Linked DNA regions of Celeribacter indicus. The protein of the gene in region 2 interacts with the protein of the main gene of each other region in a pairwise test. Links are inferred from orthologs where the notes say so. Each region holds a gene or a part of one and is shown on either strand. Other genes may lie near its edges. The genes, in order: ligA and leuS.

Region 1 (14,147 bases), 2.2 Mb from region 2 along the record:
CCATACTATCTATCCACATTCCATATTTGCAAAAACCGAGGGAGGCGCGCCTCCGCGATCAGACCCCGCTGACCCCGCCGCGCCCCTGCGCCCTCAGAAAACTCGCGCGGATGAACCGGGTGACGGTCTCCATCGCCGGATCGCCCCGGCGGCTTTCGTGATAGCTCATGAAGATATCCGTCTCGCAGGCGGAGCCCTCGACGGCGACGAAATCGCTCCGGTCGCGGACGGAGAAACACGGCAGGATGCCGCCGTAATGCGTCGTCTCCATCACCCGCTGGATGTGTTCGAACGTGCCCACGCGGATCTGCGGCGGCTGGCCAAAGATCTGCCAGGCGTGATCCGTCACGGGAAGCGCGTTCACCTCCTCGCCGAGCCCGACCCAGAGCCGGGAGTCCGACGGCGCCGCGGCATGGCGGTAGACCGCAAGGGTGATGGCTCCGACCTTCGCGCTCAGCACCCGCCCTGTCGCCGGGCGGAACATCGACACGATCACGTCATTGTCGGCGAGCGACTCGATCAGGCGGCGGTCGCGGAACACCAGCCGGATATTCGCAAGGCTTTCCGCATGGGCAACGAGGTTCGGGATGAAGATATGCGCCGACATGAGCGGCGAACAGGCGATGGTGATCTCGCTGTCGGGGCGGCCGCTGCCGTGGCGCAGGAGGCTGCGCTCGCGCAGGATCGCCTGATGAAAATTCTCCGCCTCCTCGATCAGCTTCGCGAGTTCCGGGTTCGGCCCCCAGCCCTGCGGCGTCTTGATCACCGGCGGTACGCCGAGCTCGTCGCCGAGCCGCTCCATCCGCCGCGACACGGTCGCGGGATTGGTGCCGAGCGCGCGGGCGGCGGACGCCATGGTGCCGTTCTTGAAGATTGCGAGAAGGAATTTAAGGTCGTCCCAACGGTCCATCGGATGTCCTGCGGTCTGTGCCTGCCGAACCTGCGCAAAATATCACAGATCCGCAAGAGAGTACGTTGCAAAAAGCGCAGCTAAATATCAAAATGCAATGGCCCGGTCCGTGCGCTGCCCCTTCCCAAAGGCCGCGCCATCCACTACATGCCAGCCCATGACAGAGACACTTCATATCGTCGGCGGCGGCATGGCCGGATCCGAAGCGGCCTGGCAGGCCGCCGAAGCCGGCGTCGCGGTCGTGCTCCACGAGATGCGGCCGCAGATCGGCACCTTCGCCCACCAGACCGGCAATTTCGGCGAGATGGTCTGTTCCAATTCCTTCCGCTCGGATGACGACGAACAGAACGCGGTCGGGCTTCTGCACTGGGAAATGCGCCGCGCGGGCGGGTTGATCATGGCGACGGCGGACGCGCATCGCCTGCCGGCGGGGGGCGCGCTCGCAGTGGATCGCGAGCCCTTCGCAGAGGCGGTGACGCAGACGCTCAGATCGCATCCGAACATCACGACGGACCATGGCGAGATCACCGACCTGCCGACGGAGGGCAAATGGATCTTCGCCACCGGTCCGCTCACCTCCGCCCGGCTCGGGGAGGCCATCGCGCGGGAGACCGGGGCGGACCGCCTCGCCTTCTTCGACGCCATCGCGCCCATCGTCTATGCCGAGAGCATCGACATGGATGTCGCCTGGCTCCAGTCGCGTTACGACAAGGGTGAGACCGAGGAGGAGCAGAAAGCCTATCTCAACTGCCCGATGACGAAACCGCAATACGAGGCCTTCATCGACGCGCTGCTCGCCGCGGACAAGACCGAGTTTCACGAAGGCGAAACCGCCGGCTATTTCGACGGCTGCCTGCCGATCGAGGTCATGGCCGAACGCGGGCGCGAGACGCTGCGCCACGGGCCGATGAAGCCGATCGGCCTGACCAACGCCCACAGGCCCGCGGACAAGCCCTATGCCGTCGTACAGCTTCGCCGCGACAACAAGCTCGGCACGCTCTACAACATCGTCGGCTTCCAGACGAAGATGAAATATGGCGCGCAAGCCGATGTTTTCAGGATGATTCCAGGTCTGGAGAATGCGCGCTTCGCGCGTCTCGGCGGGATCCATCGCAACACGTTCCTCAATTCCCCGACGCTCCTCGACCACGAGATGCGGCTGAAATCGCGCCCCCATATCCGCTTTGCCGGGCAGGTGACGGGGGTCGAGGGCTATGTGGAAAGTGCGGCCATGGGGCTCCTCGCGGGGCGTCTCGCCGCCGCCGAGATCCTCGGGCGCCGCCTGCCGCCCGTGCCGCCGGAAACCGCCATGGGTGCCCTCGTCACGCATATCACCGGCGGGGCGGAAGCGAAGACCTTTCAGCCGATGAACGTCAATTTCGGCCTCTTCCCGCCGCTCGAGGGCCTGCGCGGCGGCCGAAAGGGCCGCAAGGAACGCTACAAGGGCTACACCGACCGCGCCAAGGCGCTGTGGTCCGACTGGCTGGCCGCCCCGGAGGCCGTGACCGCATGAACTATGTCCTTGCCCTCCTCCTTCCGCCGCTGTCGATCCTGCTGACCGGACGTCCCGTCGTCGCAATCCTGACCTTCCTGATCTGGGTGCCCGCCATCATCTTCTCGGGCGGGCTCACCCATCCGATGTTCGTCATCCTCGCCTGGATCCTGATCTTCCAGTCCCGCGAGGATCGCCGCGAACGCCAATGGCGGAAGCGGTGAGCGGCTACGTCACCCGTTTCGCGCCCTCGCCGACGGGGCCCCTGCATCTCGGCCACGCATTTTCCGCGCTGACCGCCTTCGGGCGCGCGCAGGAACGGGACGGCACCTTCCTGCTGCGCATCGAGGACGGCGACACGAGCCGGTCGCGCGCGGAATGGGAGGCGCTGATCTATGCCGACCTGCGCTGGCTCGGAATCTCCTGGCCCGATCCGGTCATGCATGTGACGGCGCGTGAGGAGATCTATGGAAACGCCTTGAAAACCTTTGCGGAAATGGGTCTCGTCTTCCCCTGCTCCTGCACTCGCCGCGACGTGCTTTCGGCGCTTTCGGCGCCGCAGGAAGGCGCGCCGATGGGACCGGACGGGATCGTCTATCCCGGCACCTGCCGCAGCCGCCCGATGTCCACGTTCCAGCCCGGTGAAGCGATCCGCCTCGACATGCGAAAAGCCGTTTCCTTTCTGGGGGATGTCGAGCGTTTCTCATGGGAGGAAACAGGCCCTTACGAGACCGGCGTCCACCGGCTCGATCCGCGCAGGCTTCTTGACGAGGTCGGCGACGTGGTGCTCGCCCGCAAGGAGATCGGGACCGCTGCCTATCACCTCTCCGTCGTGATCGACGACGCGGCGCAGGGCATCACCGAGGTCGTGCGCGGCGCCGATCTCATGGAGGCAACGCAGATACACCGGCTGTTGCAGGCGCTGCTCGACCTGCCGACCCCGCTCTATCACCACCACCGGCTGATCCGCGACACCGCGGGCAAGCGGCTCGCGAAACGCGCGGATGCAAAGGCGATCTCGAAATACCGCGAGGAAGGCGCGACGCCTGCCGATCTGCGCGCGATGATCGGGCTCTAGCCCATCGGCGCCATGAGTTCGACGGTCTCGCCGTCCCGCACCGCGCGGTAGAAGCACGAGCGGCGGTTGGTGTGGCAGGCGGGTCCGGTCTGGTCCACCGTCACGAGGATGCAATCGCTGTCGCAATCGTAGCGGAAGTCGACAAGGCGCTGCACATGGCCGGAGGTCTCGCCCTTGATCCAGAAGCTCTGGCGCGAGCGGCTCCAATAGGTCACCCGGCCCGTCTCGAGCGTCGCCTCGACGGCCTCGCGGTTCATCCAGGCCATCATCAGCACCTCGCCCGTCGCCGCGTCCTGCGCGATGGCCGGGATCAGCCCCTTGTCGTCATAGGCCAGGGAAGCCGGATCAAAGCGCATGTCTCAACCTTTCCATCTCCATGTGCATGCCCTATCTATGGGGCGGTGTCAGGAAAGGCAAACCATGTCGACCGATCTCGCGAAACTCTATTCCGGCAAGCTGCTTGCCCTTGCCGCGGACATCCCGCATCTCGGCCGGCTCGAGGCGCCCGATGCGACCGTGCGCGAACGCGCCCCGCTCTGCGGCTCCACCGTGACCGTGGACATGCAGGTGCGGGACGGCCGCGTGACGGAATTCGCGCAGGATGTGAAGGCCTGCGCCCTCGGACAGGCGGCCGCGGCCATTGTCGGCGCGAACGTCATCGGACGTACCGGCGTGGAGCTCGCCGCCGCGCGCGACGCGCTCGCCGCCTTCCTGCGTGAGGACGGTCCGGTTCCCGCCGTCCCCTTCGACGGGTTCGAGGCGCTCCTGCCTGCGCGCGACTACAAGAACCGCCATGCCTCCATCCTCCTGTCGATCACCGCTGCCGCGAAGGCCTTCGAGGAGGCGCAGAGACAGGATTGCGCCTGATCTCCGGGAACGGCGACGTTCTCCCACCTCCCGCGACACCGACGCCCCCATGCCCGTCACTCCCAAAAGAAACCGCCGCACTTCGCGAGGAAGGCGGCGGCAGTCGGATCTGAGCTCCCGTCAGGCCGGGGACGTGGCGGCGGGGCTGGCGTCAGATCACAGGCAGAAACAGGGTCAGACCAGGGCCGGAAGCGTCAGCCCCCCGACAAGGATCACCAGAAGCGCGACGGCGCCGATCATGTCCTCGACCAGCGTGGCCTGCGACCGCGCGACGACGGATTTGAGTTCCTCGATCATCTGGCATCCTCCGGCAAGTTGGGGCGACATTTGTTGCTAATTTGTTCTCATTTTTATCCACATCTGTAAAGAGATTTTTGAGAACATTTGTGAACAAAATCCTGCGAACCCCGCACAGACCGGGCTAACCTACGGAAATCAAACGGATCGCCTCGTCCTTGCCCATCAGCCAGAGCAACACCCGCACCGCCCCGCCGCGCTCGGTCTCGAGCTTCGGATCGTCATGCAGGAGCTTGCGCGCATCGCTTTGCGCCAGTGCCATGAGCGCCGACTGCCGTTCCAGATCCGCCACGCGAAACCGCGGCAGGCCGGATTGCGCGGTGCCGAGCACGTCGCCCGCCCCGCGCATGATCAGATCCTCCTCCGCGATCCGGAACCCGTCCTCGGTTTCGCGCAGGATCTCGAGGCGGCGGCGCCCGCCCTCCGACAGGGGCGGCTGATAGAGCAACAGGCAGGTGGAGGCGACCGCGCCCCGCCCGACCCGGCCGCGCAGCTGATGGAGCTGGGCGAGTCCGAAATGCTCGGCGCGCTCGATCACCATGATCGAGGCATTGGGCACGTTGACGCCGACCTCGATCACCGTCGTCGCCACGAGGACGCCGATCTCTCCGCCGGCGAAGCGCGCCATCGTGCGATCCCGCTCTTCCGGCGGCATCTGCCCGTGCACGAGCCCGACCGCCTCCTCCCCCAGCGCGGCGCGCAGGTCCCGGAACCGGTCCTCCGCCGCCGCCATGTCAACGACCTCGCTCTCGGCCACGAGCGGACAGACCCAATAGGCTTGGCGTCCCTCGCCCACCGCGCGCCGCAGATGGTCGACCACCTCCTCCATCCGCTCGGTGGAACTCAGCGCCGTCTTCACCGGCGTCCGCCCCGGTGGTTTCTCGTCGAGCACGGAGACGTCCATATCGCCATATTGCGCCAGCGACAGGGAGCGCGGAATCGGCGTCGCGGTCATCACGAGCACATCCACCCCGGCGCCCTTCTGCGACAGCGCGAGGCGCTGCGCGACGCCGAAGCGGTGCTGTTCGTCGATGATCGCGAGGCGCAGATCGGCAAAGACCACCTCCTCCTGGAACACCGCATGTGTGCCGACGAGGATCCCGATATCGCCGCGCGCCAGGGCCTCGAGCTTCGCACGCCGCTCGCGCCCCTTGTCGCGCCCGGTCAGGATCGCGATTTCCACCCCCGCCGCCTCCGCCATCGGACGCAGCCCCTCGAGATGCTGGCGCGCCAGAAGCTCGGTCGGCGCCATCATCACGCCCTGCCCGCCCGTCTCCACCGCGATCAGAAGCGCCATGAGCGCGACCAGCGTCTTGCCCGATCCGACATCGCCCATCAGCAGCCGGTTCATCCGGTGCCCGGAGGCCATGTCCGCAGCAATATCGGCCACTGCACGGGTCTGCGCGCCGGTCGGGCGATAGGGCAGCGCCGCGAGCACCCGGTCGCGCAACCGTCCGTCGCCGGAATTCGCCCGCCCCTTGCTCCGCCGCACCCGCGACCGCGCGAGCGCCAGAGTGACCTGATGCGCGAAGAGTTCGTCATAGGCCAGCCGCTGCGGCGCCGGGGCGGTCGGGGCGAGCTCCTCTCCCGACAGCGGATGATGCGCCTGGTTCAGGGCGGCGGCGAAATCGGGCCAGCCCTCCCGCGCGCGCAGGGCGGGGTCGATCCATTCGGCCAGATCCGGGACGCGCGACAACGCCGCGTCGGCCGCCTTCGCCATCACCTTCTGCGTCACGCCGGCGGTGAGGGGATAGACCGGCTCGAACCGCGCCAGGTCCGCCGCCTCCTCCGGCGGCAGGATGTGGTCGGGATGCGGCATCTGATACTGGCCGTCGTACATCTCCACCTTGCCCGAGACCAGGCGGCGTGCGCCGACGGGCAACTGTGCCTCGATCCATTTCGGCGCACCGCGGAAAAACACGATCTGGAAGGCGAGCGCACGGTCCTCGACGATCACCCGGTAGGGCAGGCCCTTGCGCGAGGGCGGCTGGTGGCGCAGCACCGTCACCTCCACCGTCGCGACCGCACCCGGCGGCACCTCGCGCAGGCTGTCGCGGCGGCGCCGGTCGATCACCCCGTGCGGCAGGGTGAAGAGCAGGTCGCGCGGCCGCTCCACGCCGATGGCGCCGAGAGCCTTCGCGATTTTCGGCCCGACGCCCGACAGCGTCTCGAGCCCCGCGAAGAGCGGGAAGAGGATATCCGGCCGACCGCCCGTCATGCGTCCCCGATCAGCGCCAGCCAGCCGTCCTCGTCGAGGATCTCGAGGCCGAGGTCGCGCGCCTTCTTCTCCTTCGACCCGGCGCCGGGGCCGGCGACGACGATATCCGTCTTCGCCGAGACGGAGCCCGCCACCTTCGCGCCGAGCGCCTCCGCCCGCGCCTTCGCCTCCGAACGGGTCATCTTTTCGAGCGTGCCGGTGAAGACGACGGTCTTGCCGGAGACCGGGCTGTCGCTTTTCGGCCTTTCCGCCTCGAGCACGGTGAGATGCCGCACCAGCCGGTCGATGGAGGCACGCTCGGCCTCCTGATGGAAGGCGGTGACGAGGGACGTGGCCATGACCTCGCCCACGCCGTCGATCGACAGGAGATCGGACCAGAGTTGGCCGTCACCCACTTCGGCGTCACGCATTGCGGCCTCGAATTCGGTCCAGGTGCCGTAATGGGTGGCGAGCAGATGGGCGGAGGTTTCGCCGACATGGCGGATGCCGAGGGCGAAGATCAGACGTGCGAGCGGGATCTCCCGGCGGGTGTCGATGGCGGCAAAGAGGTTCTGCGCGGATTTCTCCCCCCAGCCTTCGCGGTTCTTCAGTTGCGACAGGTTGCCGGGGCCGAATTTCTCCCTGAGTTCAAATATATCCGCCGGTTCCCTGATCCATCCGTCGCGGTAGAACTGTTCGACCTGTTTCGCCCCCAGCCCCTCGATGTCGAAGGCCGCGCGGGAGACGAAATGCTTCAGCTTCTCGACCGCCTGGGCGGGACAGATCAGGCCACCGGTGCAGCGGCGGACCGCGTCGCCCTCCTCGCGGATCGCGGCCGAACCGCATTCGGGACAGGTGGTCGGAAAAGCGTATGGCACCGCGTCGGACGTGCGTCGGGCAAGATCGACGTCCGCCACCTTCGGGATCACGTCGCCGGCGCGATAGACCTGAACCCAGTCGCCCACGCGGATGTCCTTGCCGCCGCGGATCTCCTCGCCGCGGGAATCCCGGCCGGCGATGTAATCCTCGTTGTGCAGCGTCGCGTTGGAGACGACGACGCCGCCGACGGTGACGGGGGCGAGGCGGGCCACGGGCGAGAGCGCGCCGGTGCGCCCGACCTGGATGTCGATCGCCTCGAGCCGGGTCCAGGCGAGCTCTGCGGGAAACTTGTGCGCGATGGCCCAACGCGGCGTCGTCGAGCGGAAGCCGAGCCGGCGCTGGAGCGCGAGATCATCGACCTTGTAGACCACCCCGTCGATGTCATAGCCGAGCGTCGCCCGCCGCGCCTCGATGTCGTGGTAATGCGCGATCAGGCGGGACAGGCCGGTGAACCGCTCGGTGAGCGGATTGGTCGGAAATCCGAACGCGGCGAGGCGCGCGATCGCCTCCATCTGCGTCGCGCCCAGCGGAGCGGAGAGTTCGCCCCAGGCATAGGCGAAGAATTTCAGCGGCCGCGCGCGGGTGATTTCGGGATCGAGCTGGCGCAGCGATCCGGCCGCCGCGTTGCGCGGGTTGGCGAAGGTCTTGCCGCCCTGCCCGGCCTGCCGTGCGTTCAGCGCCTCGAAATCCGCATGGCTCATGTAGACCTCGCCGCGCACCTCGATGACCTCCGGCGCGTCCTCGAGCCGGGCGGGAATGTCGTCGATGGTCAGCGCATTGGCGGTGACGTTTTCACCGACCTCGCCGTCCCCGCGCGTCGCCGCATGGACGAGCAGGCCCCCCTCGTAGCGGATCGACAGCGACAGCCCGTCGATCTTTGGCTCGGCGGTATAGGCGATCTCCTCCGACAGGCCGAGATACTTGCGCACGGAGGCGTCGAATTCGCGCAGGTCGTCGTCGTCGAAGGCGTTCGCGAGCGACATCATCCGCACGGCGTGGGTGATCTTTCCGAAGCCTTCCGAGGGCGCCGCGCCGACCTGTTCCGTCGGGCTGTCGGCGCGCTTGAGTTCGGGAAAGCGGACCTCGATCGCGGCGTTCCGGCGCTTCAGCGCGTCGAAATCCGCATCCGACATGACCGGCGCGTCCTCGGCGTGATAGGCCGCGTTCGCCTTGGCGAGCAGGTCCGCGAGGCGCGCCAGTTCGGCGCGCGCCTCGTCCTCGCTCATCGCCTCGACGGCCTGCAACTGCGACATGAAAAAAGCCTCCCCGAACAGTGCATTCTCCTTGGTTTAGGAGAGGCACCGGGGGAGGTCCAGTGCGAGATGATCCACGGGGTCAGAAAACATCTGAGGCACTCGTCTCCCGCCGGCACGGGAGCCAGGATGCGCCGGCGGCCACTCATGATCCATGGCGCCCGTCAGGCACCGATGGCGAATTGTTCGCCGAGCCCGTCCGAGCCCGGCTCGGGATCGCGCAGCACATAGCCGCGCCCCCAGACCGTTTCGATATAGTTGTCGCCGTCGGTCGCGGTCGCGAGCTTCTTGCGCAGCTTGCAGATGAAAACGTCGATGATCTTCAGCTCGGGTTCGTCCATCCCGCCGTAGAGGTGGTTGAGAAACATCTCCTTGGTGAGGGTCGTGCCCTTGCGCAGCGACAGCAACTCGAGCATCTGGTACTCCTTGCCGGTCAGATGCACCGGCTTGCCGGTGGCGGTGACGGTCTTTGCGTCGAGGTTGACCTCGATCTTGCCGGTACGGATGACGGACTGGGAATGCCCCTTCGAACGGCGGATGATCGCATGGATGCGCGCGACCAGTTCCTCGCGGTGAAACGGTTTCGTCAGGTAGTCGTCCGCGCCGAAGCCGAAGCCCCGGAGCTTGCTTTCGGTATCGTCGGCGCCCGAGAGGATGAGGATCGGCGTCTCGATCCGCGCGAGGCGCAATTGCCGCAGCACGTCATGGCCGTTCATGTCGGGAAGGCCGAGGTCGAGCAGGATCAGATCGTAATCGTAGAGTTTCGCGAGGTCGATGCCCTCTTCGCCGAGATCGGTCGTGTAGACGTTCAGGTTGGCGTGTGAGAGCATCAGCTCGATGCTTTTCGACGTCGTCGGATCGTCTTCAACCAACAAAATGCGCATATCGAGGGTCTCCGTATCGCTATTCAAGTGCGTTCATGTTGCGTTCTTTTATTCACAAGATCATCAAAAATGGTTAACTACACGTTACCAGATGTAGCGAATTTCCAAATGCAACTCAAGGTTGTCATTCGCCGTCCTTGGTCCGTGTCTTCCGACCGCGCCTCCGGCTTGCGGTCGCCTTCAGCGCCGCCTCCCCATGTTCGGAGACCGCCGTCTTCCAGGAGGTGAACTCTTCTTCCGACAGTCCATAGCTCTCGAGCGCCTCCGTGAGCGAAATCAGCCCGAAGACGACGCCCCGCACCACGGCGGCCTTGCGCGAGGCCACCCAGCGGGTCGTGTCCTTCGGCGGGAGGTCGGCCCGTGTCATGATGGTCCCGTCGGGAAGGGTGACGGCGCGCGGACCGTCGACTTTTTTCAGATACATGGATCTCACCCTCTTCGGAAATGGCCTGCCCCTTGTGCCGCAATCGCCTTAATGCCCGGTGAAACGGGGGGTTGAGAGTGTCGCGGATTTATCTATATTTGCGGCAATCCCGAAAGGTTCCGACATGCACGACGGCGCATACCCGCTGAATTCATTGGGCTTTCCTAAGCCTCCCTCGCAAACCCGCGTGGTCGTCGCCATGTCGGGCGGCGTCGATTCGTCCGTCGTGGCCGCGCAGCTTGCGGAAGAAGGCTATGACGTGGTGGGCGTGACGCTCCAGCTTTACGACCACGGCGCGGCGCTCGCGAAGAAGGGCGCCTGCTGCGCCGGCCGTGACATCCACGACGCGCGGCGGGTGGCCGAGGAGATGGGCTTCCCGCATTACGTGCTCGACTACGAGAATGTCTTCCGCGATGCCGTGATCGACGAATTCGCCGACAGTTATCTGGCGGGGGCGACGCCCGTGCCCTGCATCCGCTGCAACGAGCGGGTGAAGTTCAAGGACCTGCTCGAGACCGCGAAGGATCTCGATGCCGACTGCATGGCGACCGGGCATTACATCCAGCGCGTGATGGGCGCGACCGGGCCGGAACTGCACGCGGCGGCCGATCCGAATCGCGACCAGAGCTATTTCCTGTTCTCGACCACGCCCGAACAGCTTTCCTTCCTGCGCTTCCCACTCGGTCACCTGCCGTCGAAGGACGCCACCCGCGCGCTCGCGGCGAAATACGGTCTCCCGGTCGCGGACAAGCCCGACAGCCAGGACATCTGTTTCGTGCCGAACGGAAATTACGCGCAGGTCATCGAGAAACTGCGCCCCGGCGCGGCGGAGCCCGGCGACATCGTCGACCATGAGGGCAAGCTGCGCGGCACGCATGACGGTGTCATCCATTACACGATCGGCCAGCGGCGCGGGCTCGGCATCGGGGGTCTGAGCGAACCGCTCTACGTGGTGAAACTCGACGTGGACACCCGGCGCGTGATCGTCGGGCCGAAGGAGATGCTCGCGACCCGGACGATCCCGGTGCGGGAGATCAACTGGCTGGGCGACGACCCCTTCACCTCGCGAGACGAATGGGTGCTCGACGTCAAGGTGCGGTCGACCCGTCCGCCGCGCGAGGCGATCGTGCGCCCGATCTCGGACACCGAGGCGGAGGTGGAACTGGTCGTGGCCGAGGAAGGCGTCTCGCCCGGACAGGCGTGTGTGTTCTACGATCCGGCCTCGCCGCGGATCTTCGGCGGCGGCTGGATCTGGAAAGGGCGCTGAGATGCGCTGGCTGGCGCTCTTCGGGCTTCTCCCCATCCCGGCACTGGCCGATGCGGCGCTCGAGTGTTCGCTCGATCTCGGCACGCAGGTGGAGATCGCCGACTGCGTCGCGGGGGTCGAGGAGCGGGCGCAGCGCGCGATGGAGCTCGAGCTGGGCTTCGCGCGGGAGGCGGCCGGGGAGCTCGACGACACGACCGGACGGGCGGTGGCGCTTCCTGCGCTCGAAACCGCGCAGGCGGCCTGGGAGAGCTACCGCGACACGCAGTGCGCCTTTGTCGGCGCGACCTATGGCGGCGGGTCGGGTGCGGGGATCGCGGAGCGGTCCTGCCGGATCGGGCTGACGCGGGCGCGCATGGGCGAACTGGCGCAGCATCTGCGCTGACCGCGCCGCTAGCGCGCCATTTCCACGAGATAGGCGGCGAGATCCTCCCGGTCCTGCCGGCTGCGGGTCTTGTGGCCCTCGAGAAACGTCGCGACGCGCGGTGCGTCCTCCGGGCTCAGCGTCAGGCGCAGGACGGCGCCGTGACAGCATGCGCAATGGGCGGCATAGAGGGCAGCGCCACGCTCCGCATCGCCTTCGGCCCGCAGGGGGGCGGCGGCAAGGCACAGACAGATCAGGAGGGGACGGATCGCGTGCCGCCCCGCGCGGATGGCGGGATCCGACCGTGCGCCCGTCGCGGACCGCGGCTTTTCGCCGGTTTCCCCCGTCCGCCGGTGCAGGTTTTGACATTCGCGGCAAATGCGCGAAGCTCCGCCCGATCTGATCAGAAAGGACTTCATGATGTTCACCCTTCCCCGCGGCCTCGCCGCGCTGACGCTCGCCGCGGGCCTTGCCCTGCCGCTCCACGCAGAAACCCGCGAGGAGCGCCTTGCCGTCGCCGAAGACTATACCGAAATGGCCGTCGAGGACATGGATATGGAGCGGATCATCGAACAGATGTATACGCCGATCCTGCCGCAGATCGAGGCGAGCACCGGTGAAAGCCTCAGCGAGGAGCAGCGGTCCGAGATCCACCGGATCTACATGGACAACCTCGCCGATCCGATGCGCGAGGTGATGAACGGACAGGCGGAGGTGATGGCCGATCAGTTCACGATTGAGGAGATCACCGCGCTGCGCGATTTCTACGGCACGGAGGAAGGCCGTTCGGTGATGCGCAAGATGCCGGACGTGCTCGCCGCCGTGCAGCCCGACATCATGCAGATGGTCCAGACGAAGATGCCCGACATCATGGCCGAGGTCCAGACGGTCGTCGCACCGGAGTGAGGCCCGCGGCCGGTCCCGGCGGGCGTCTCAGGACAGCCCGTCGAGGATCGCCCGCGCGGCGCGCACGCCCGGCGGCTCCTCGCCCTGCCCGAGCCGCCGCATCGTCTCGTCGAGCGCGGCCTTCTGCGCCGCGCCCGCGTTCAGCTCATGCGCCAGCGCCGCCGCGATCCTGTGCGGGATACAGTCTGCCCCGAGAAATTCCGGCACGACCCGCGTTTCGGTCACGAGATTGACGAGCGTCACGGTGTCGACCAGCAGCTTGCGCTTCACGATCCGTTCGGTGAGCGGGTTCATCCGGTAGGCGATCACCATCGGCGTGCCGTTGGCCGCGAGCTCGAGCGACACCGTGCCCGAGGCCGCCAGCGCGAGATCGGCGGCCCGGAAGGCGGCGCGCTTGCCCGCACGGTCGGCAGAGGGAACGAGGACCGGATCGACCGGCCAGCCCGCGACCTCCGCGCGCACCGCCGCGTCGAGCCCAGGGGCCACGGGCAGGACATAGCGCGCCTCCGGCCGGGGGCCGGCGAAACGGCCGAGCGTGTCGCCGAAGATCGGTCCGAGCCGGGCGATCTCGCCCCGGCGCGAGCCCGGCAGGACGAGGACCAGCGGCGCCTCCCCGATCCCGTGATCCGCGCGGAACCGCGCCACCGCCGCCTCGTCCGCGATCTCGTCCGTCACCGCCGGATGACCGACGAAATCGCATCTCAGCCCGACGGCCTCGAAATAGGGCGGTTCGAAGGGAAACAGCGCCAGCACCTGATCGACCTTCGCCGCCATCCGTGCCGCGCGCTCGGGGCGCCAGGCCCAGACGGTCGGCGCGACATAGTGGCAAAACCGGATGTCGGCGCGCGCCTTCACCAGATCCGCGACGCGCAGGCAGAAATCCGGGCTGTCGATAGTCAGCACCACATCGGGGCGCCAGTCGAGGATGGCCTCGGCCACCTCCCGGATCCGGCGCTTCAGGTGGAGGTATTTCGGCAGGATCTCCGCGATGCCCATGAGCGACAGCTCGGACATGGGAAAGCGGCTTTCGAGCCCCTGCTCCTCCATCAGCGTGCCGCCCACGCCGCGAAACTCGACCCCGGTGAGCGTGCGCAGCCCCGCCATCGCGGCGGCACCGAGCTTGTCGCCGGACGCCTCGCCGGCGATCACGAAGACCCTCAGGCTCATTGCGCGCTCAGGAACATGCCCGCCTCCTCGATCTGGTGCCGGACGCGGTCGCGCTCGATCACGATCACCGCGCCGCCCGGAATGACGATCCCGCCGAGCCCCGCCGCGATGGCGGCGGCGACCGTCTCCGGCCCGATGGTCGGCATGTCCACGCGCAGGTCCTGC
Region 2 (14,298 bases):
CCTTCGATGAGCAGCGAGGGCACGACCCGGCTGAGATAGGTGCGGGCGTCGTTCGCGGGCACGAGCGTGCGGAGCATCTCCCGAAGATTGCCCGCGATGGTGCATTCGTTGACGGGATAAGCGATTTCGCCGTTCTCGACCCAGAACCCGTTCGCTCCGCGCGAATAGTCGCCGGTGGTGGGGTTGATCGAGGCGCCGATCATCGAGGTGACGAGCAGCCCCGTCCCCATCTCCCGCATCAGCTCGTCGCGTGTCCTGTTGCCCTGGGTCAGTTCCACATTCGTCACCGAAGGCGAGGGTGCGGAAGAGACGCCGCGCGCAGCATGGCCGTTCGTCTCCAGCCCGAGCTTGCGCGCCGTGCCAAGATCCAGCACCCATTCCATCAGCCGGCCGTCCTGCACCAGCGCCGCCTTGCGCGTTGCGATGCCTTCCGCATCGAACAGCCGGGAGGCGGCGGTGCGGGGGCGATGGGGATCCTCGACCAGCGACAGCCCCTCGGGCAGGACCGGTTCGTCCATCGCATCGCGAAGCCAGCTCGCGCCGCGGGCGATGGCGCTGCCGTTGATCGCGGCAAGCAGGTGGCCGATAAGCGAGGAGGATACGCGTTCGTCATAGAGGATGGGGGAGGCCCCGGTCTTGGGCTTGCGTGCGCCGAGCCGGGCGACCGTTCGTTCCGCGGCACGCCTTCCGATCTCCTCCGGGTCCGGCAGGTCGGCGCCGTAGATCCGGCTTTCGCCGCAATAGTCGCGCTCCATCCCCGTGCCTTCGCCCGCAATGGCGACGGCCGAGGTCATGCGGTCGGTGCGCCGGTAGCCGCCGGAAAAGCCGTTGGTCGCCGCCAGGTGGACACGGCGTGCGCCATAGGCGGCAGAGGCCTCGACCTTGCTGATCCCCGCAATCCGGCGCGCGGCGGCTTCGGCGCGCAGCGCGTCCTGTTTCAGTGCCTCCGGGGAGGGCGGCTCCGACGGATCGAAGAGATCGAGCGTGGTGCTGTCGGTCGTCGCGATGAGTTGTGCCGGATCGGCGAGGCCGGCAAAGGGATCCTCGGGTGCGAGCCGGGCCATCGCCACCGCGCGTTCGGCCATGGTCGCGAGCGTCTCGGGACGCGTGTCGGAGGCGGAGACCGTCGCCTGCCGCTTTCCGATCAGGACCCGGAGGCCGATATCCACGCCCTCGGAGCGTTCCGCGTGTTCGAGCGCGCCCTCGCGCACATCGATGGAGACGGAAGTGCCGTCCACCGCGATCGCGTCCGCGGCATCCGCGCCCGCCCGCATCGCCTGATCGAGCAGCGCTTGTGTCAGTTCGCCGAGGGTCTGGGTCATGTGCTCCCCTTTCGTTCCGAGGCCCGCCGTGCGGGCCCCGAAAGAGCAGTTAAGCCGCCCGCGGGCCGCATGCAAGCGGTGCGGGATCCGACGTCAGAAGGGCAGCGGCTGTCCGTTCGCCACGATCTGGCCCTGTTCGGTCAGCTCGAGCTCGGAGACGAGTTCGTCCGGCGCTTCGCCGGGGCGGGCGAACATGCCGAGCATCATCTGCGCGGACATGGCCGTTTCCTGCGGCAGCAGGCCGGAGTTCGCCAGCCGGTCGATGAGGGTCGGCACGCCCTTGAGGTTGAGCGACAGGGTGCCCGCGAACGGGGGCAGGCCGCCGGGGATTGCCGGGGCCTTGTCGAGGAACCGGCCGTCGCCGCTTCCGCTGATGCGCGCACCCGCAAGCGACAGGAACAGCTCCGGGATCTTCACGGTCTTCGGCGTGACGGCCTCCTCGCCTTCGCTTTCGAGCCGGCTGATCTGCTCCATGTCGTAGAACGCGATGTCGCTCTGCACCGTGCCGCCGAGTTCGAAGCGCAGCGTGGCCGGATCGTGCGGCATCTCGTTCTGCGGGTCGAGCATTGCCCAGGCGATCGGCGGCAGCGTCACCTCCTCGAGCGCGAGCTTGAGGCGGAAGGGCTGATCCGCGTCGCTCGCCCCCATGGGGAATGTGAGCCCGGCGGCATAGCGGTTGACCACGAGTTGCGCCTGCTGGCCGGGGATCTGCGGCCCCGCGAAGGACAGATCGACCTTCTGCGCGGCCGCGTCATAGGTCAGAATGCCCTTGTCGAGTGTGATGGCGAGATCGGTCGGGCCGGTATTGGCGAGGATATCGAGCGGCGCGTTGTCCTCGGCGCCGGTGACGCGCATGGTCGAACTGCTCTTGCCCGCCTTGAGCGTGAAATCCATCACGCCCCCGCCGAGGAAGGCGGCCATGTCGCCCGGCGTGCCCGCGTCCGAGATGGAAAAATTGCCCGTCCCGGTGATGCCGGAGGCGGTGAAGGCGGCCTCGACCGTGGCGCCTTCGGAGGTGAACGGGTCGATCCCGTAGGTAAAGGTGCCGGCGGTGAAATCGGTCTCCGAGCGCAGGGTTTCCTGCTCGCGCACCAGGGAGAAGTTGCCGTCGATCTGGTCGATCGCCAGACGGACGCCCGGCTGGAGCTGCTGTCCGTCGACTTCGACCGGTGCGCTCGTCATCACGACGGCACCTCCCTGCGTGGCATAGACCATATCGCGGGGATCGCCGGAGACCACGGTCTCGCCCTCGATGGTCATTTCGGCACGGCTTTCAAAGGCGGGGGTGCCGAGTGCCGGATCCTCCGGCACGCGCGATATGGTGGTGATGGGGGAGGCGAAGCGCAGGCTCACCTCTCCCCTGGGCAGCTGCTCGAACCGCAGCTCGGGTGCGGTCGCGCTCGTCGTGACGGGGCCCGTGGGCGTCTCGATCGTCATGCTGTAGATCATGTTGCGGACGACCAGCGTCTCGCCATCGCGGCTTTCGTCGGCGCTGACTTCCATGCCGGTGGCGGTCATCATGTCCCGATAGGACTCCCAGACGTCCTCCGGCGTGACGTCGGCAAGGGCCGGCGCACCGACGAGGCAGGTCGTGGACAGGGCGGCGGCAAGGATTCTGGATTGCATTTCTTCTTCTCCCGAAAAGGTCGGCCCCACAGTTTCCTTCTTTGTCGGGGGGGTCAAGACTGGAACCCCGACAATGCTGTGAGTAAGCTCGGAGGGAAACGTGAGGGAGACAGCACCATGACGGATCTCACCGGAAAGACCGCGCTCGTGACGGGCGCGAGCCGCGGTATCGGAGAGGCGACCGCGCGGCTCTTCGCGGAGGCCGGGGCGAGGGTCGCCTTGCTCGCGCGCAGTGCCGATGCGGTGGCACGGATCGCGCGGGAGATCGGGGGCGATGCCCTCTCCCTCAGTTGCGATGTCGCGGAGTATGACGCGATCGACGCCGCGGTCGGCCGGATCGAGGCCGAACTCGGCCCCGTCGACGTGCTGGTGAACAATGCCGGGGTGATCGAGCCGATCTCGCGCCTTCGAGAGACCGATCCGGCCGCCTACGGCGCGGCGCTCGACGTCAATCTCAAGGGCGTGTTCCACGCCATGCGTCGCGTCGTGCCGGGTATGGTGTCCCGTGGCGGCGGCACCGTTCTCACGATCTCCTCGGGCGCGGCGCATCGCCCCGTCGAGGGCTGGAGCGCCTATTGCAGTTCGAAGGCCGGGGTGGCGATGCTGACGGCGATGCTCGATCACGAGGAGCGCGCGCAAGGCATTCGCGCCATGGGCCTCTCGCCGGGTACGGTCGCGACACAGATGCAGCGGGAGATCAGGGCCTCGGGTGTCAATCCCGTCAGCCAGCTCGACTGGTCGGAGCATATTCCGCCCGATTGGCCCGCTCACGCGCTGCTGTGGATGTGCGGCCCGGAGGCGGACCGGCATCTGGGCGAGGAGTTGCAACTCCGCGACGAGGATTTTCGCCGCAGGCTGGGGCTGGTCGCATGATCGAGCTTCGAAAGGACGGCGATCTCTGGACCGCGACCCTGACCCGGCCGCAAAAGGCCAACTCCCTGACCGCCGACATGCTGACGCAACTGTGCGAGATCGCTGCGGCTGCTGCGGGCGGGGCGAAGGTTCTGGTATTGACGGGAGCGGGCAAAGTATTCTCCGCCGGGGCGGATCTCGAGGAGGCGCGCAACGGTCTTGCTACCTCGCCGCTCTGGGAGGAGCTGTCGGGGCGGATCGCGGCCCTGTCCTGCCTCACCATCGCTGCGCTCAACGGCACGCTGGCCGGCGGCGCCTTCGGAATGGCGCTCGCCTGTGACATCAGGATTGCGGATCCCGGTGCGCATTTCTTCTATCCGGTGATGAAACTCGGTTTCCTGCCGCAACCCTCCGATCCGCTGCGCCTGAGCACGCTCGTCGGTCCCGCGCGGGCCAAGATGATCCTCATGGCGGGTCAGAAGGTCTCTGCCGAAGAGGCGCTCGGCTGGGGGCTTGTCGATCGCCTCGTTCCGGCGTCGGAGCAGCCGGAGGCCGTTCTTGCCCTCGCCGAGGCGGCACGTGCGGCCGATCCCGCCCATGTGGCAGGGATCAAGGCGCTGATCCCGTCGTGAGCCAGCCGCCAGAACAGGTTGACGCCCTTGTCGTCGGCGCGGGGCCTGCCGGGCTGATGGCCGCGGAGATGCTCGGTGCCGCGGGCCTCCGCACCGTGGTTGCGGAGGCAAAGCCATCACCCGCGCGCAAGTTTCTCATGGCGGGGAAATCGGGACTGAACCTGACGAAGGATGAGCCGATCCCGCGCTTTATGTCTGCCTATGGTCCGCGACCGCCCGCCTTGCAGGCCGCCCTCGCGGCCTTCGGACCGCGGGAGGTGATCGGCTGGGCCGAGAATCTTGGCCAGGAGATGTTCACCGGGTCTTCCGGCCGTGTCTTTCCGAGGGCGATGAAGGCCTCTCCGCTCCTGCGCGCCTGGCTTGCGCGGCTCGACGGGCAGGGCGTCGAATTGCGGCGAAACTGGCGTATGGCCGGGCTAGGCGATGCGGTGGAATTCGACACACCCGACGGTGTGCATTGCGTGTCGGCAGGGGTCGTCGTCTTTGCCCTCGGCGGTGCGAGCTGGGCCAGACTGGGCTCGACGGGCGCCTGGACGGACCTCCTGTCGCCCCACGTCGCGCTCACGCCCTTCGCGGCATCGAACGTTGGCCTGTCGATCCGGTGGACGCCGCACATGCGCCCGCATTTCGGTCGGCCGGTGAAGGGCGTGAGGCTGCATGCGGGGGAGCTGGAAAGCCGCGGCGAATTCGTGATCTCGTCCAGCGGGCTGGAAGGCGGCGGGATCTATGCGCTCACGCGGGAGATCCGGGAGGGCGCGCCGCTGTATGTCGATCTCCTGCCGGACTGGCCCGACATGAAGGTGCAGGAGGCGCTGGCGCGGCGCAAGCCGAAGGAGAGCACGAGCCGGTTTCTGTCCCGCGCCTTCCGCCTCCCGCCGGAAAAGCGCGCGTTGCTGATGGAATTCGCGGGGCCGCAGCCGGAGGATCTTTCGCGGGCGCTGAAACGGCTCGAGATGACGGGCGCGGTGCCTCGCCCGATGGACGAGGCGATCTCGACGGCGGGAGGTGTGAGGTTCGACAGTCTCACCGAAGATCTCGAGGCGAGGGCGAGGCCGGGATGGTTCTTTGCAGGCGAAATGCTCGACTGGGACGCGCCGACCGGCGGCTATCTCCTGACCGCCTGTCTGGCCACGGGCCGCCATGCCGCGCTCGGGGCACTCAGAGCGATTTCATGACCTCCGCGGCGATCTCGAAGGAGCGCAGCCGGGCCGCATGGTCATGGATATTGCCGGTGATGATGACCTCGTCGGGCTGATAGCGCCGGAGCAGGGCCTCCATCTGATCGCGCACCATGTCCGGAGTGCCGGTCGCGGAGACGTCGAAGATCGCTTCGAGCGCGGGCAGGAACTGTTTCGGTATGACGCTGGCGACGTCCTTCACAGGGTGCGGCAGCTTGCCGGGCCGCCCCATGCGCAGATTGGCGAAGGTCAGCATCATGGAGGAGCGCAGGAACAACGCCTCCTCCGCGGTTTCCGCAGCGAAGATGTTGGTCGCGAGCATGAAATAGGGCTTGTCGAGAAGATCGGAGGGGCGAAACAGGTCGCGATAGATGCGCACCGCCTGGTCGAGTGCCGCGGGCGCGAAATGGGAGGCGAAGGCATAGGGCAGGCCGAGGAGCGCCGCCAGTTCCGCGCCATAGGTGGAGGAGCCGAGCATCCACACCGGGACATGCGTGCCTTGTCCGGGAAAGGCATGCACGGGCGCATCATCGGGCATGTCGCCGAGGTAGGCGATGAGTTCCTGCACATCCTGCGGGAAGCTTTCCGCATTCGCCTGACCGGGGAGGAGGTTGCGGCGCAGCGCACGCGCGGTCGGCATGTCCGTGCCCGGCGCGCGTCCGACGCCGAGGTCGATCCGGTCGCCATAGAGTTCGCGCAGGGTGCCGAAGGCCTCTGCCACCTGCAAGGGCGCATGGTTCGGCAGCATGATGCCGCCCGCGCCCACCCGCATCGTCTGTGTGTGCTGCGCAATATGGGAGATCACCACGGCCGTGGCCGCGGAGGCGATGCCCGGCATGTTGTGGTGTTCCGCCAGCCAGTACCGGTTATAGCCCCAGTCCTCGGCGTGGCGCGCGAGATCCGCGCTGTTCCTCAGCGCTTGAGCAATGGTCGCGCCCTCGGGCACGGGAGCGAGGTCGAGCAGGGAATAGGGGATCATGGGCCTCTCCTTTCCGCCAGACATGGGTGCGCATTTCTGCGAGGTCAAATCCGCGGGCCTGTGGAATTCCGCTCAGCGCCGTTGCGCGAGCATCGCAAGCCGGATGAAGGCGCGCTCTATGACGGCGAAAGTGGGCGCTTTCGACGAGGAGCGCAGGGTGAGATCGGTCTCCGTGAGGATCCCGAGTGCCGTCTCGAGCTTGTGCATCCCCCAGGTCGAAGCCTGGCGCACCATGCGGTCGCGGCGCGGGCCGAAGATCGGCGGACGCGCGCGCCCGATACCCGCAGCGGCGCCGCCGGGATCGGAGGCGGCGGCGTGGAGCGTGCGGAAATGGCGCATGGCGAAGATCGACAGCGTGACCGGATCGATGCCTTGTCCGTCGATCTTCACCATGAGCGGACCGAGTTCCGTGGCACGCCCCTCGGCCACGACATTCAGCACGTCGTCCACCTCCGCTTCGGACGTGGCCGGCGCGCAGGTCTGCACGTCTTCGCTCGTCACCGGATTCGTGTCGCCGAACTTGTAGAGCGCGAGCTTGTCGAGCGTCTGGCGGAAATCGCGGGGATCAAGCGTGCGCGACAGGGCCTCGATATCCGTCATCGCCTCGCGGGAGATATTGGCTACGCCCGCCTTCTCGAGCGTCGCCTCGATTTCCGCGCGCGAGGGCGGATCGGCATAGATCGCGATGGCATAGGCGGAGGGATGGCCTTCGAAGAGCTTGCGCAGTTTGGAACTGGCCTTGAGCTGTCCGGCGGTGACGACGATCTGGGCATCGCCGGGGCGCCAGTCGAACAACGCCTCCTTGACCATGTCGGCGATCTGGTCCGTCGCCTCCTCGACGAAGGCGACGCGCGGTCCGGGAAAGAAGCCCACCGCCTTCATCGCGTCCATCAGCAGCGCCTTGTCCTTGCGAAGCTCTCCGCCGCCGATGCGGGTCAGGCGCATTTCCTCCTCGCCCTGCGGGCCGATGAGCGCGGCGATCACCTCCTGCCGGCGCAGTGCGATCCGCATCGTGTCGGGACCGTAGAGAAGCAGGCCCGCCTTGTTCGGATCGGGCTTTGCGAAATAGCCGATGGCATCGCGGGCAGAGAGTTTCATGCCTCCGTCCCGGTCTGGACGAGGATCTGGCTTACGATCTGATCGGCGAGGATCACCATCAGCCGGCTATAGGCGTCGCGCGGCGCCGTGACGGAGGCGACGGTGGAGCCCGTGGCGGAATAAGCGGTGAAGCTCTGCGCCTCGCCGCTCGCCACCGGCGTGCCCCCGGCGATTTCCGTCAGCGTATAGGCCACCCGTCCGGTGATGTGATAGCGGCTGATCTCCTGATCGCGGGTGATGCCCACGGAATTCCGTTCGGTCCGGATGCGATAGCTCAACCGGTAGGCGGGAGACGTCGGGGTGCCGAAGGACTTCGTGAGCTGTTCGACGAGCGCATAGCCTTCGCGGGTGTCGGGCGCGTCGATCGCGACCCGGCCTCTCAGCGCCCGTCCCGCGCCGCCCGGCGCATAGGCGGGGGTAAAGCCACAGCCCGTGAGGGCCATGGCCGAGAGCAGAAAGATGCGGCGATCAAATGACGACATTGACGATGCGACCCGGCACGACGATGAGCTTTTTGGGCTGCCCGCCCTCGAGCGCCCTCTGCACAGCTTCGTTCGCCAGAACCAGCTTTTCAACCTCTTCCTTCGGCATGTCCTTCGGCACGGTGATCTCGTCGCGCCGCTTGCCGTTGATCTGGATCGGAAGCGTCACGCTGTCCTCCACGAGCATCGCCTCGTCGGGCACGGGCCAGGGCGCCTGCGCAACGAGCCCCTCGCTGCCGAGCATGGCCCACATCTCCTCCGCGAGATGCGGCGTCATCGGCGACATGAGCTGTGCCATGGTCCTGAGCGCGAACCGTTTCGCCTCGCGCCCCGCCTTCGATTTCGACACGGCGTTGGTAAAGGCGTAGAGCTTCGCGATGGAGCTGTTGAAGCCGAAGCTCTCGATGCCCTGGGTCACCTCGAACATCGCCTTGTGCGTCGCGCGCAAGAGATCCTCGTCGCCTTCGCCTGTCTCCGGCATGCTCTCCAGCTCGGCGGCCAGCCGCCAGACGCGGGCGAGATGCCTGTTCGCGGCTTCGGCGCCCGCCGCGGTCCATTCCACATCGCGCTCGGGCGGGCTGTCGGACAGGACGAACCAGCGCGCGGTGTCCGCGCCGTATTGTTCGATGATCGCGACCGGATCGACGACGTTGTTCTTCGATTTCGACATCTTGGCCGAAGGCACGATCTCCACCTCTGCGCCGTCCTTGAGATAGCCCTTGCCGTCGCGCAGCTCGACCTCTTCGGGATAATGGTATTTCGGCCGCCCGTCTGCGCCGCGGGTCTGATAGATCGCGTGGGTCACCATGCCCTGCGTGAACAGCGCGTTGAACGGCTCGCGGGACTTGTCCGGCAGATGCCCGGTCTCGTTCATCGCGCGCGCGAAGAAGCGCGAATAGAGCAGGTGCAGGATCGCGTGCTCGATCCCGCCGATATACTGGTCGACGTTCATCCAGTATTCCGCGTCCTCCTTCACCGTCGGCGTGTTCGCGTGTGGCGCGGTGAAGCGGGCGTAATACCACGAGCTGTCGACGAAGGTGTCCATCGTGTCCGTCTCGCGCAGCGCCGCGCCGCCGCATTGCGGGCAGGTCGTGTTGCGCCAGGTCGGGTGACGATCGAGCGGATTGCCGGGCACGTCGAACGTGACGTCCTCGGGAAGCCGGACGGGAAGGTTCTCCTTCTTCTCCGGGACGACGCCGCAGCTCTCGCAATGGACCACCGGGATCGGGCAGCCCCAGTAGCGTTGCCGCGACAGGCCCCAGTCGCGCAGGCGGAATTTCGTCACGCCATGGCCGACGCCGTTTGCTTCGCAGAAATCGACCGCCGTCTCGACGCCCTCCTCGCCGGTCTGGATCTCGTCGCCGGCAAAGCCGCGGATGTAGCGGACCTTCTCTGACTTGAGCGGGACGAAGGCTTCCTTCGTGTTCAGCTCGCCTTCGACGGGTTCGAAGACATAGGTGATCGGCAAGCCATATTTCGTTGCAAAATCGAAATCGCGCTGGTCGTGTGCCGGGCAGCCGAAGATCGCGCCGGTGCCGTAATCCATCAGGATGAAATTCGCGATATAGACCGGCAGCTTCCAGGACGTGTCGAACGGGTGGCGCACGGTCAGCCCGGTGTCCAGCCCCAGCTTCTCGGCCTTCTCGATGGCTTCCTCGGTGGTGCCGCCCTTGCGGCATTCCTCGCAGAAGGCGGCAATCTCGGGATCGTCTGCGGCGAGTTTCCTTGCCAGCGGATGATCGGAGGAAATGCCGACGAAGGAGGCGCCCATGAGCGTGTCCGGGCGGGTGGTGTAGACCTCCACCCGGTCCGCGCCCTCCGGCCGGTCGATCAGGGAGAAGGCGAATTGCAGGCCGCGCGATTTCCCGATCCAGTTGCGCTGCATCGTCTTGACCTTTTCGGGCCAGTTGTCGAGCCCGTCGATCGCGTCGAGCAGATCCTCGGAATAGTCCGAGATCTTGAAGAACCACTGCACCAGTTCGCGCCGTTCCACCGGTGCGCCGGACCGCCAGCCGCAGCCGTCGATCACCTGCTCGTTGGCGAGCACGGTCATGTCCACCGGATCCCAGTTCACGGTGGCGTTTTTGCGATAGACCAGCCCCTTGTGCAGCATGTCGATGAACATCGCCTGTTGCTGGCCATAATATTCGGGATCGCAGGTTGCGAATTCGCGCGTCCAGTCGATCGAGAGGCCAAGCGGCTTCATCTGTTCGCGCATCGTGTCGATGTTCTGGTAGGTCCAGGTGCCGGGATGCCCGCCGGAGGCCATCGCCGCGTTTTCCGCCGGCATGCCGAAGGCGTCCCAACCCATCGGGTGCAGCACGTTATGACCGGTGGAGGATTTGAACCGGGCCACCACGTCGCCCATCGTGTAGTTGCGCACATGGCCGATATGGATGCGACCCGAAGGATAGGGAAACATCTCGAGCACGTAGTATTTCGGCTTCGTCTCGTCGCGTTTCGCGAGGAAGACCTCCGCCTCGGTCCAGGCGGTCTGCCATTTCGGTTCGATCTCACTCGGCGCGTAGCGGCTCATGGGAAGTCCTTCGGGAGTGTCAGTAAAAACGCCGGGCGTCCGGCCCGGCGTTGTCTTAAAACGTGGAGCGTCCGCGGTCCAGTCGGAACGCGTGCTTACTGGCCTGTGCGGAGCTGCCGTGCGCGGGTCAGGATCGCGTCCTCGACGGCGTGGACGGTTTCCGCGCTCACCGCGCCGGAGCGGGTGTAAAGCGACAGGTTCAGCGTGCGCGCGTCGAGCGCCGGATCGGTGACATGGACCACCGCGCGATAGGCCGTGCCGCCGCCCGGCGGCGTGCCGTAGCCGGTGATGATGACGCCGGTGAAGGGATCGGCCTCCTGCACGGGCAGGAAGGAAAGCACGTCGAGCGCGGCGTTCCAGATATACTTGTTCACCTGCACGCGATCCTCGATCGAGCCGCGCCCGCCGCCGAAGAGGATGCGGCGCCTCGGCTGTTCGACGATGACGGTTTCGCCCGGCGGGGTCTCGACCACCTGCGCGGTGCTGCGCGTGTCCACGACCTCCTCTTCGCCTGTGGCGGTGGTGACGGTCCGTCCGCCGGAGAAGGGGCCGGAGCCGATGCTGTCGCCGAGCGAGCCGAAACTGCCACAGCCCGCGAGTGTCAGCGTTGCGGCGAGGCCGGCGGCCAGGACGTGAATACGGCGAAACATGCAGGGGCTCCCCTCTTTCCAGATCGCGGCAACCGTATAACCGGTTGGACGCGGGAACAAGTGTCCAGATTGCAAAAGAAAAGGGCCGCCCCGAAGGGCGGCCCCCGTAAATCCGGATCCGGAAGGGATCAGAATTCGAAGGTCAGAGCCAGCGTGCCGCCGGAATACAGCTCGTAGCCGCCGACGCCGGTGTCGATGTCGTCGGTGGACTCGGCCGCGTCGGAGTTCGCATCGGCATAGGAGGCGAGGAAGGACGCACCGCCGCCGAGGTCGTATTCGGCCACGACGTAGGTCGCGAAGTCGTCATCGCCTTCGTCGTCACCGTCGATGTAACCGGCAGTCACAACCAGGCCGTAGCCGAAGTCATAGGCGCCTTCGAGGTTGTATTCTTCTTCGCCGCCGTAGGATTCGTAGTGGGCGAGAACGGTGACCGGGCCGTCGGCGTAGAGGGCGGTCAGGCCATAGGTGTAGTCGTCACCCCAGGAGCGATCCTGGTCTTCCGACACGTAATAGCCGGTGAGGGTGACCGGGCCGATCGGGTAGGAGACCTGGACACCCACGGATTCCGTGTCGTCGGTATCGTTGGAGGCGTAGGCGAGACGGACATCGGCGCCAGCGAACACGGTGCCCACGGAGAGGCCCCAGATGCCGTCGCCGTTCAGGTCGCCGCCGTTTTGGGCGAGGTTGTCAAGGATATCATCATCCTGGATGGTATCCGGGTCACAGCCAGCCGGGAGCCCGTCGGCGTCACAAGCATCCAGGAGATCCTCGTCTTCTTCCTGATAGATACCGGAGACGTAGAAGGTGTCGAAGTCAGCCTGGAAGCCGACGCCCACGCTGTAGAGATCGCCCGTATCATTGTCGACGGTGGCGGAGATGCCGCCCTTGATGGTGCCGAAGTCAGCGTCGAAACGGACCACGGATTCGTCGTCGTATTCGTTGACACCGTCAGCGACCATGTCCGACACGCCTCTCCAGTAGGAAATCGGCGCGTATTCGGTATCACCATAGGTGAAGTTGTAGATGTCGTTGTAGATGCTGAGGGTCAGATCGTTGTCGTCGGCGTTGAAGCCGTCTTCTTCGTCATCGTCGTTGTTGGTGTCGTTCAGCTCGATGCCGAAGGTCAGTTCCGCGGTCCAGCCGTTGTTCAGCTCTTGCGACGCGGTGATGTAGATGTCGGAATCGATGTAGAAGCCGTCTTCGTAATCGTCGTTGTAGCCGATCTCGGCCTTGCCGGACCAGGACACTTCAGCGGCCGCGGCGCCGGCGAAGGCGACGATGGCGGCGGAAGAAAGAAGGATCTTTTTCATTTTTTCCCTCGTGGATTTTGAATATCAGGCATGCCGGCTTACCCGACACATGGCCAGAGGAATGCGCCCAGATGACTTTTCGGTCAAGCAAACGCGAGGTCGCGTGACAAGCTCCCGCCAAAATGATGCAACTTGGTCACACACCTGTTGCGCCTTGGTGCGAAGGGAGCATAGAACTCCACGGAGTGTGGATTATCGAGGATTTGGAGGCAGATATGGGGCTTCAGGAGATCAGGGCGCGGGTGGCGGCGGAGGCGGAGCGTGTCGGCCGCGCGCCGGAGAGCGTGACGCTGATCGCGGTGTCCAAGGTCCAGCCGGACGCGCGCGTCCTCGAGGTTCTGGAGCAGGGGCATCGTGTCTTCGGCGAGAACCGGGTGCAGGAGGCGGCGGGGAAATGGCCGGCTTTCAGGGCGCGGTTCCAGGGGGTCGAGCTGCATCTCATCGGCCCGTTGCAGACCAACAAGGTGCGTCAGGCGATGGAGCTGTTCGACGCGATTCACACGCTCGACCGGCCGCGGCTCGCGCGGAGCATCGCGCGGATCGCGGAGGAGTTGGGACGTTGTCCTAAGCTCTTTATCCAGGTCAACACCGGGGAGGAGCCGCAGAAGGCCGGGGTGCGGCCGGGGGAGGCGGATGGCTTCATCGCGGAGTGCCGGGATCTGGGGCTCCCGATCGAGGGGCTGATGTGTATTCCGCCCGTCGATGAGGAGCCGTCTTTGCATTTTGCACTGCTGGCGAAGATCGCGAAACGCAACGGGATTGCGGGGTTGTCGATGGGCATGTCCGACGATTTCGAGAGTGCGATCGCGCAGGGAGCGACCCATGTGCGGGTCGGTTCCGCGATCTTCGGAGCGCGGGATTATGCCTGAAACCGGCTGTCGGATTTGCGTCGGCCTGGCGTCGGGCTTGCGTCGGGCACCGGATCACCGGATGACCAGCCGCGTCTCCGGCGTGATCCGCTCTGCGATCCAGCGCAGGTGATCGGCCCGGAAGGCGACACAGCCCTCGGTCGGGTGCCGCGGCTTGCGCCAGCGGTGCACGAAGATGGCAGAGCCCTTTCCGGGCGTCGCCTCAGGCCAGTTCCAGTCGGTGAGGATGACGAGGTCATAGAGGCGGTCGGCGCGGCGCATGCGCTCGTGGCTTGCCGCGAAGGGCGCGCGGACGAGGTGGTTGTAGGCCGGATGATCGCCCGCGTCGCACCACAGGTCGCGCGGGCCGATCTGCCGTCCCGGCAGGGCGGGAACGCGGTCCGGGCGGTAGAGCAGGGCGGGCAGGCGATGGATGCCCGCCGGCGTGCCGCCGTCGCCCTCGCGCTTGTCGGCGACGATCCCGCCCTTGCCGATGGCGCAGGGAAAGCGGCGCCCCATGAAGCGGGCGCCCCAGCGGGTGACGACGATGTCGCGCGGGGAGAAGGTCACAGCAGGTGTCCCGACTTGCGCACCTTGGTCGCGAGATAGGCGGCGTTGTAGCGGTTTTCCCCCACCCTGAGCGGCACGCGTTCGGTGACGGTGACGCCCTGATCCGTCATCCGCGCGATCTTGTTGGGGTTGTTGGTCAGCAGCCGGACGGAGGAAAATCCCATTTCCTTGAGAATCGCCGCGCCGATGCGGAAATCGCGCTCGTCGTCCTCGAA

Evidence for each region.
Region 1: the proteins of leuS (region 2) and ligA interact in binary tests that used the Escherichia coli proteins (3 or more experiments, as listed by UniProt). The link is inferred for Celeribacter indicus from one-to-one orthologs.

Annotation. Positions count from the first base shown.
Region 1 is NZ_CP004393.1:2,595,622-2,609,768, forward strand. What follows is about bases 6,417-9,368. They hold ligA (NAD-dependent DNA ligase LigA), read right to left. Parts: upstream 8,974-9,368; coding sequence 6,859-8,973; downstream 6,417-6,858. Other genes in these bases: recG (ATP-dependent DNA helicase RecG), read right to left, coding at 6,417-6,862; ctrA (response regulator transcription factor CtrA), read right to left, coding at 9,138-9,368. In the rest of the region: P73_RS13100 (LysR family transcriptional regulator), read right to left, coding at 59-910; methylenetetrahydrofolate--tRNA-(uracil(54)-C(5))-methyltransferase (FADH(2)-oxidizing) TrmFO, read left to right, coding at 1,068-2,423; P73_RS13110 (hypothetical protein), read left to right, coding at 2,420-2,626; tRNA glutamyl-Q(34) synthetase GluQRS, read left to right, coding at 2,611-3,480; hisI (phosphoribosyl-AMP cyclohydrolase), read right to left, coding at 3,477-3,836; P73_RS13125 (iron-sulfur cluster assembly scaffold protein), read left to right, coding at 3,901-4,347; P73_RS26655 (hypothetical protein), read right to left, coding at 4,522-4,644; more of recG, read right to left, coding at 4,769-6,416; more of ctrA, read right to left, coding at 9,369-9,857; CtrA inhibitor SciP, read right to left, coding at 9,982-10,281; tRNA 2-thiouridine(34) synthase MnmA, read left to right, coding at 10,406-11,548; P73_RS13155 (lysozyme inhibitor LprI family protein), read left to right, coding at 11,550-11,930; P73_RS25660 (c-type cytochrome), read right to left, coding at 11,939-12,328; P73_RS13165 (DUF2059 domain-containing protein), read left to right, coding at 12,327-12,815; lpxB (lipid-A-disaccharide synthase), read right to left, coding at 12,843-13,982; P73_RS13175 (LpxI family protein), read right to left, coding at 13,979-14,147. UniProt on the Escherichia coli protein: DNA ligase that catalyzes the formation of phosphodiester linkages between 5'-phosphoryl and 3'-hydroxyl groups in double-stranded DNA using NAD as a coenzyme and as the energy source for the reaction.
Region 2 is NZ_CP004393.1:400,756-415,053, forward strand. What follows is about bases 7,931-11,033. They hold leuS (leucine--tRNA ligase), read right to left. Parts: upstream 10,706-11,033; coding sequence 8,156-10,705; downstream 7,931-8,155. Other genes in these bases: lptE (LPS assembly lipoprotein LptE), read right to left, coding at 7,931-8,169; P73_RS02055 (DUF3576 domain-containing protein), read right to left, coding at 10,801-11,033. Outside these bases: P73_RS02010 (TldD/PmbA family protein), read right to left, coding at 1-1,322; P73_RS02015 (DUF2125 domain-containing protein), read right to left, coding at 1,416-2,948; P73_RS02020 (SDR family oxidoreductase), read left to right, coding at 3,066-3,821; P73_RS02025 (enoyl-CoA hydratase/isomerase family protein), read left to right, coding at 3,818-4,432; P73_RS02030 (TIGR03862 family flavoprotein), read left to right, coding at 4,489-5,607; P73_RS02035 (LLM class flavin-dependent oxidoreductase), read right to left, coding at 5,591-6,589; holA (DNA polymerase III subunit delta), read right to left, coding at 6,662-7,687; more of lptE, read right to left, coding at 7,684-7,930; more of P73_RS02055, read right to left, coding at 11,034-11,355; P73_RS02060 (porin), read right to left, coding at 11,484-12,665; P73_RS02065 (YggS family pyridoxal phosphate-dependent enzyme), read left to right, coding at 12,881-13,534; P73_RS02070 (L,D-transpeptidase family protein), read right to left, coding at 13,589-14,032; ribA (GTP cyclohydrolase II), read right to left, coding at 14,080-14,298.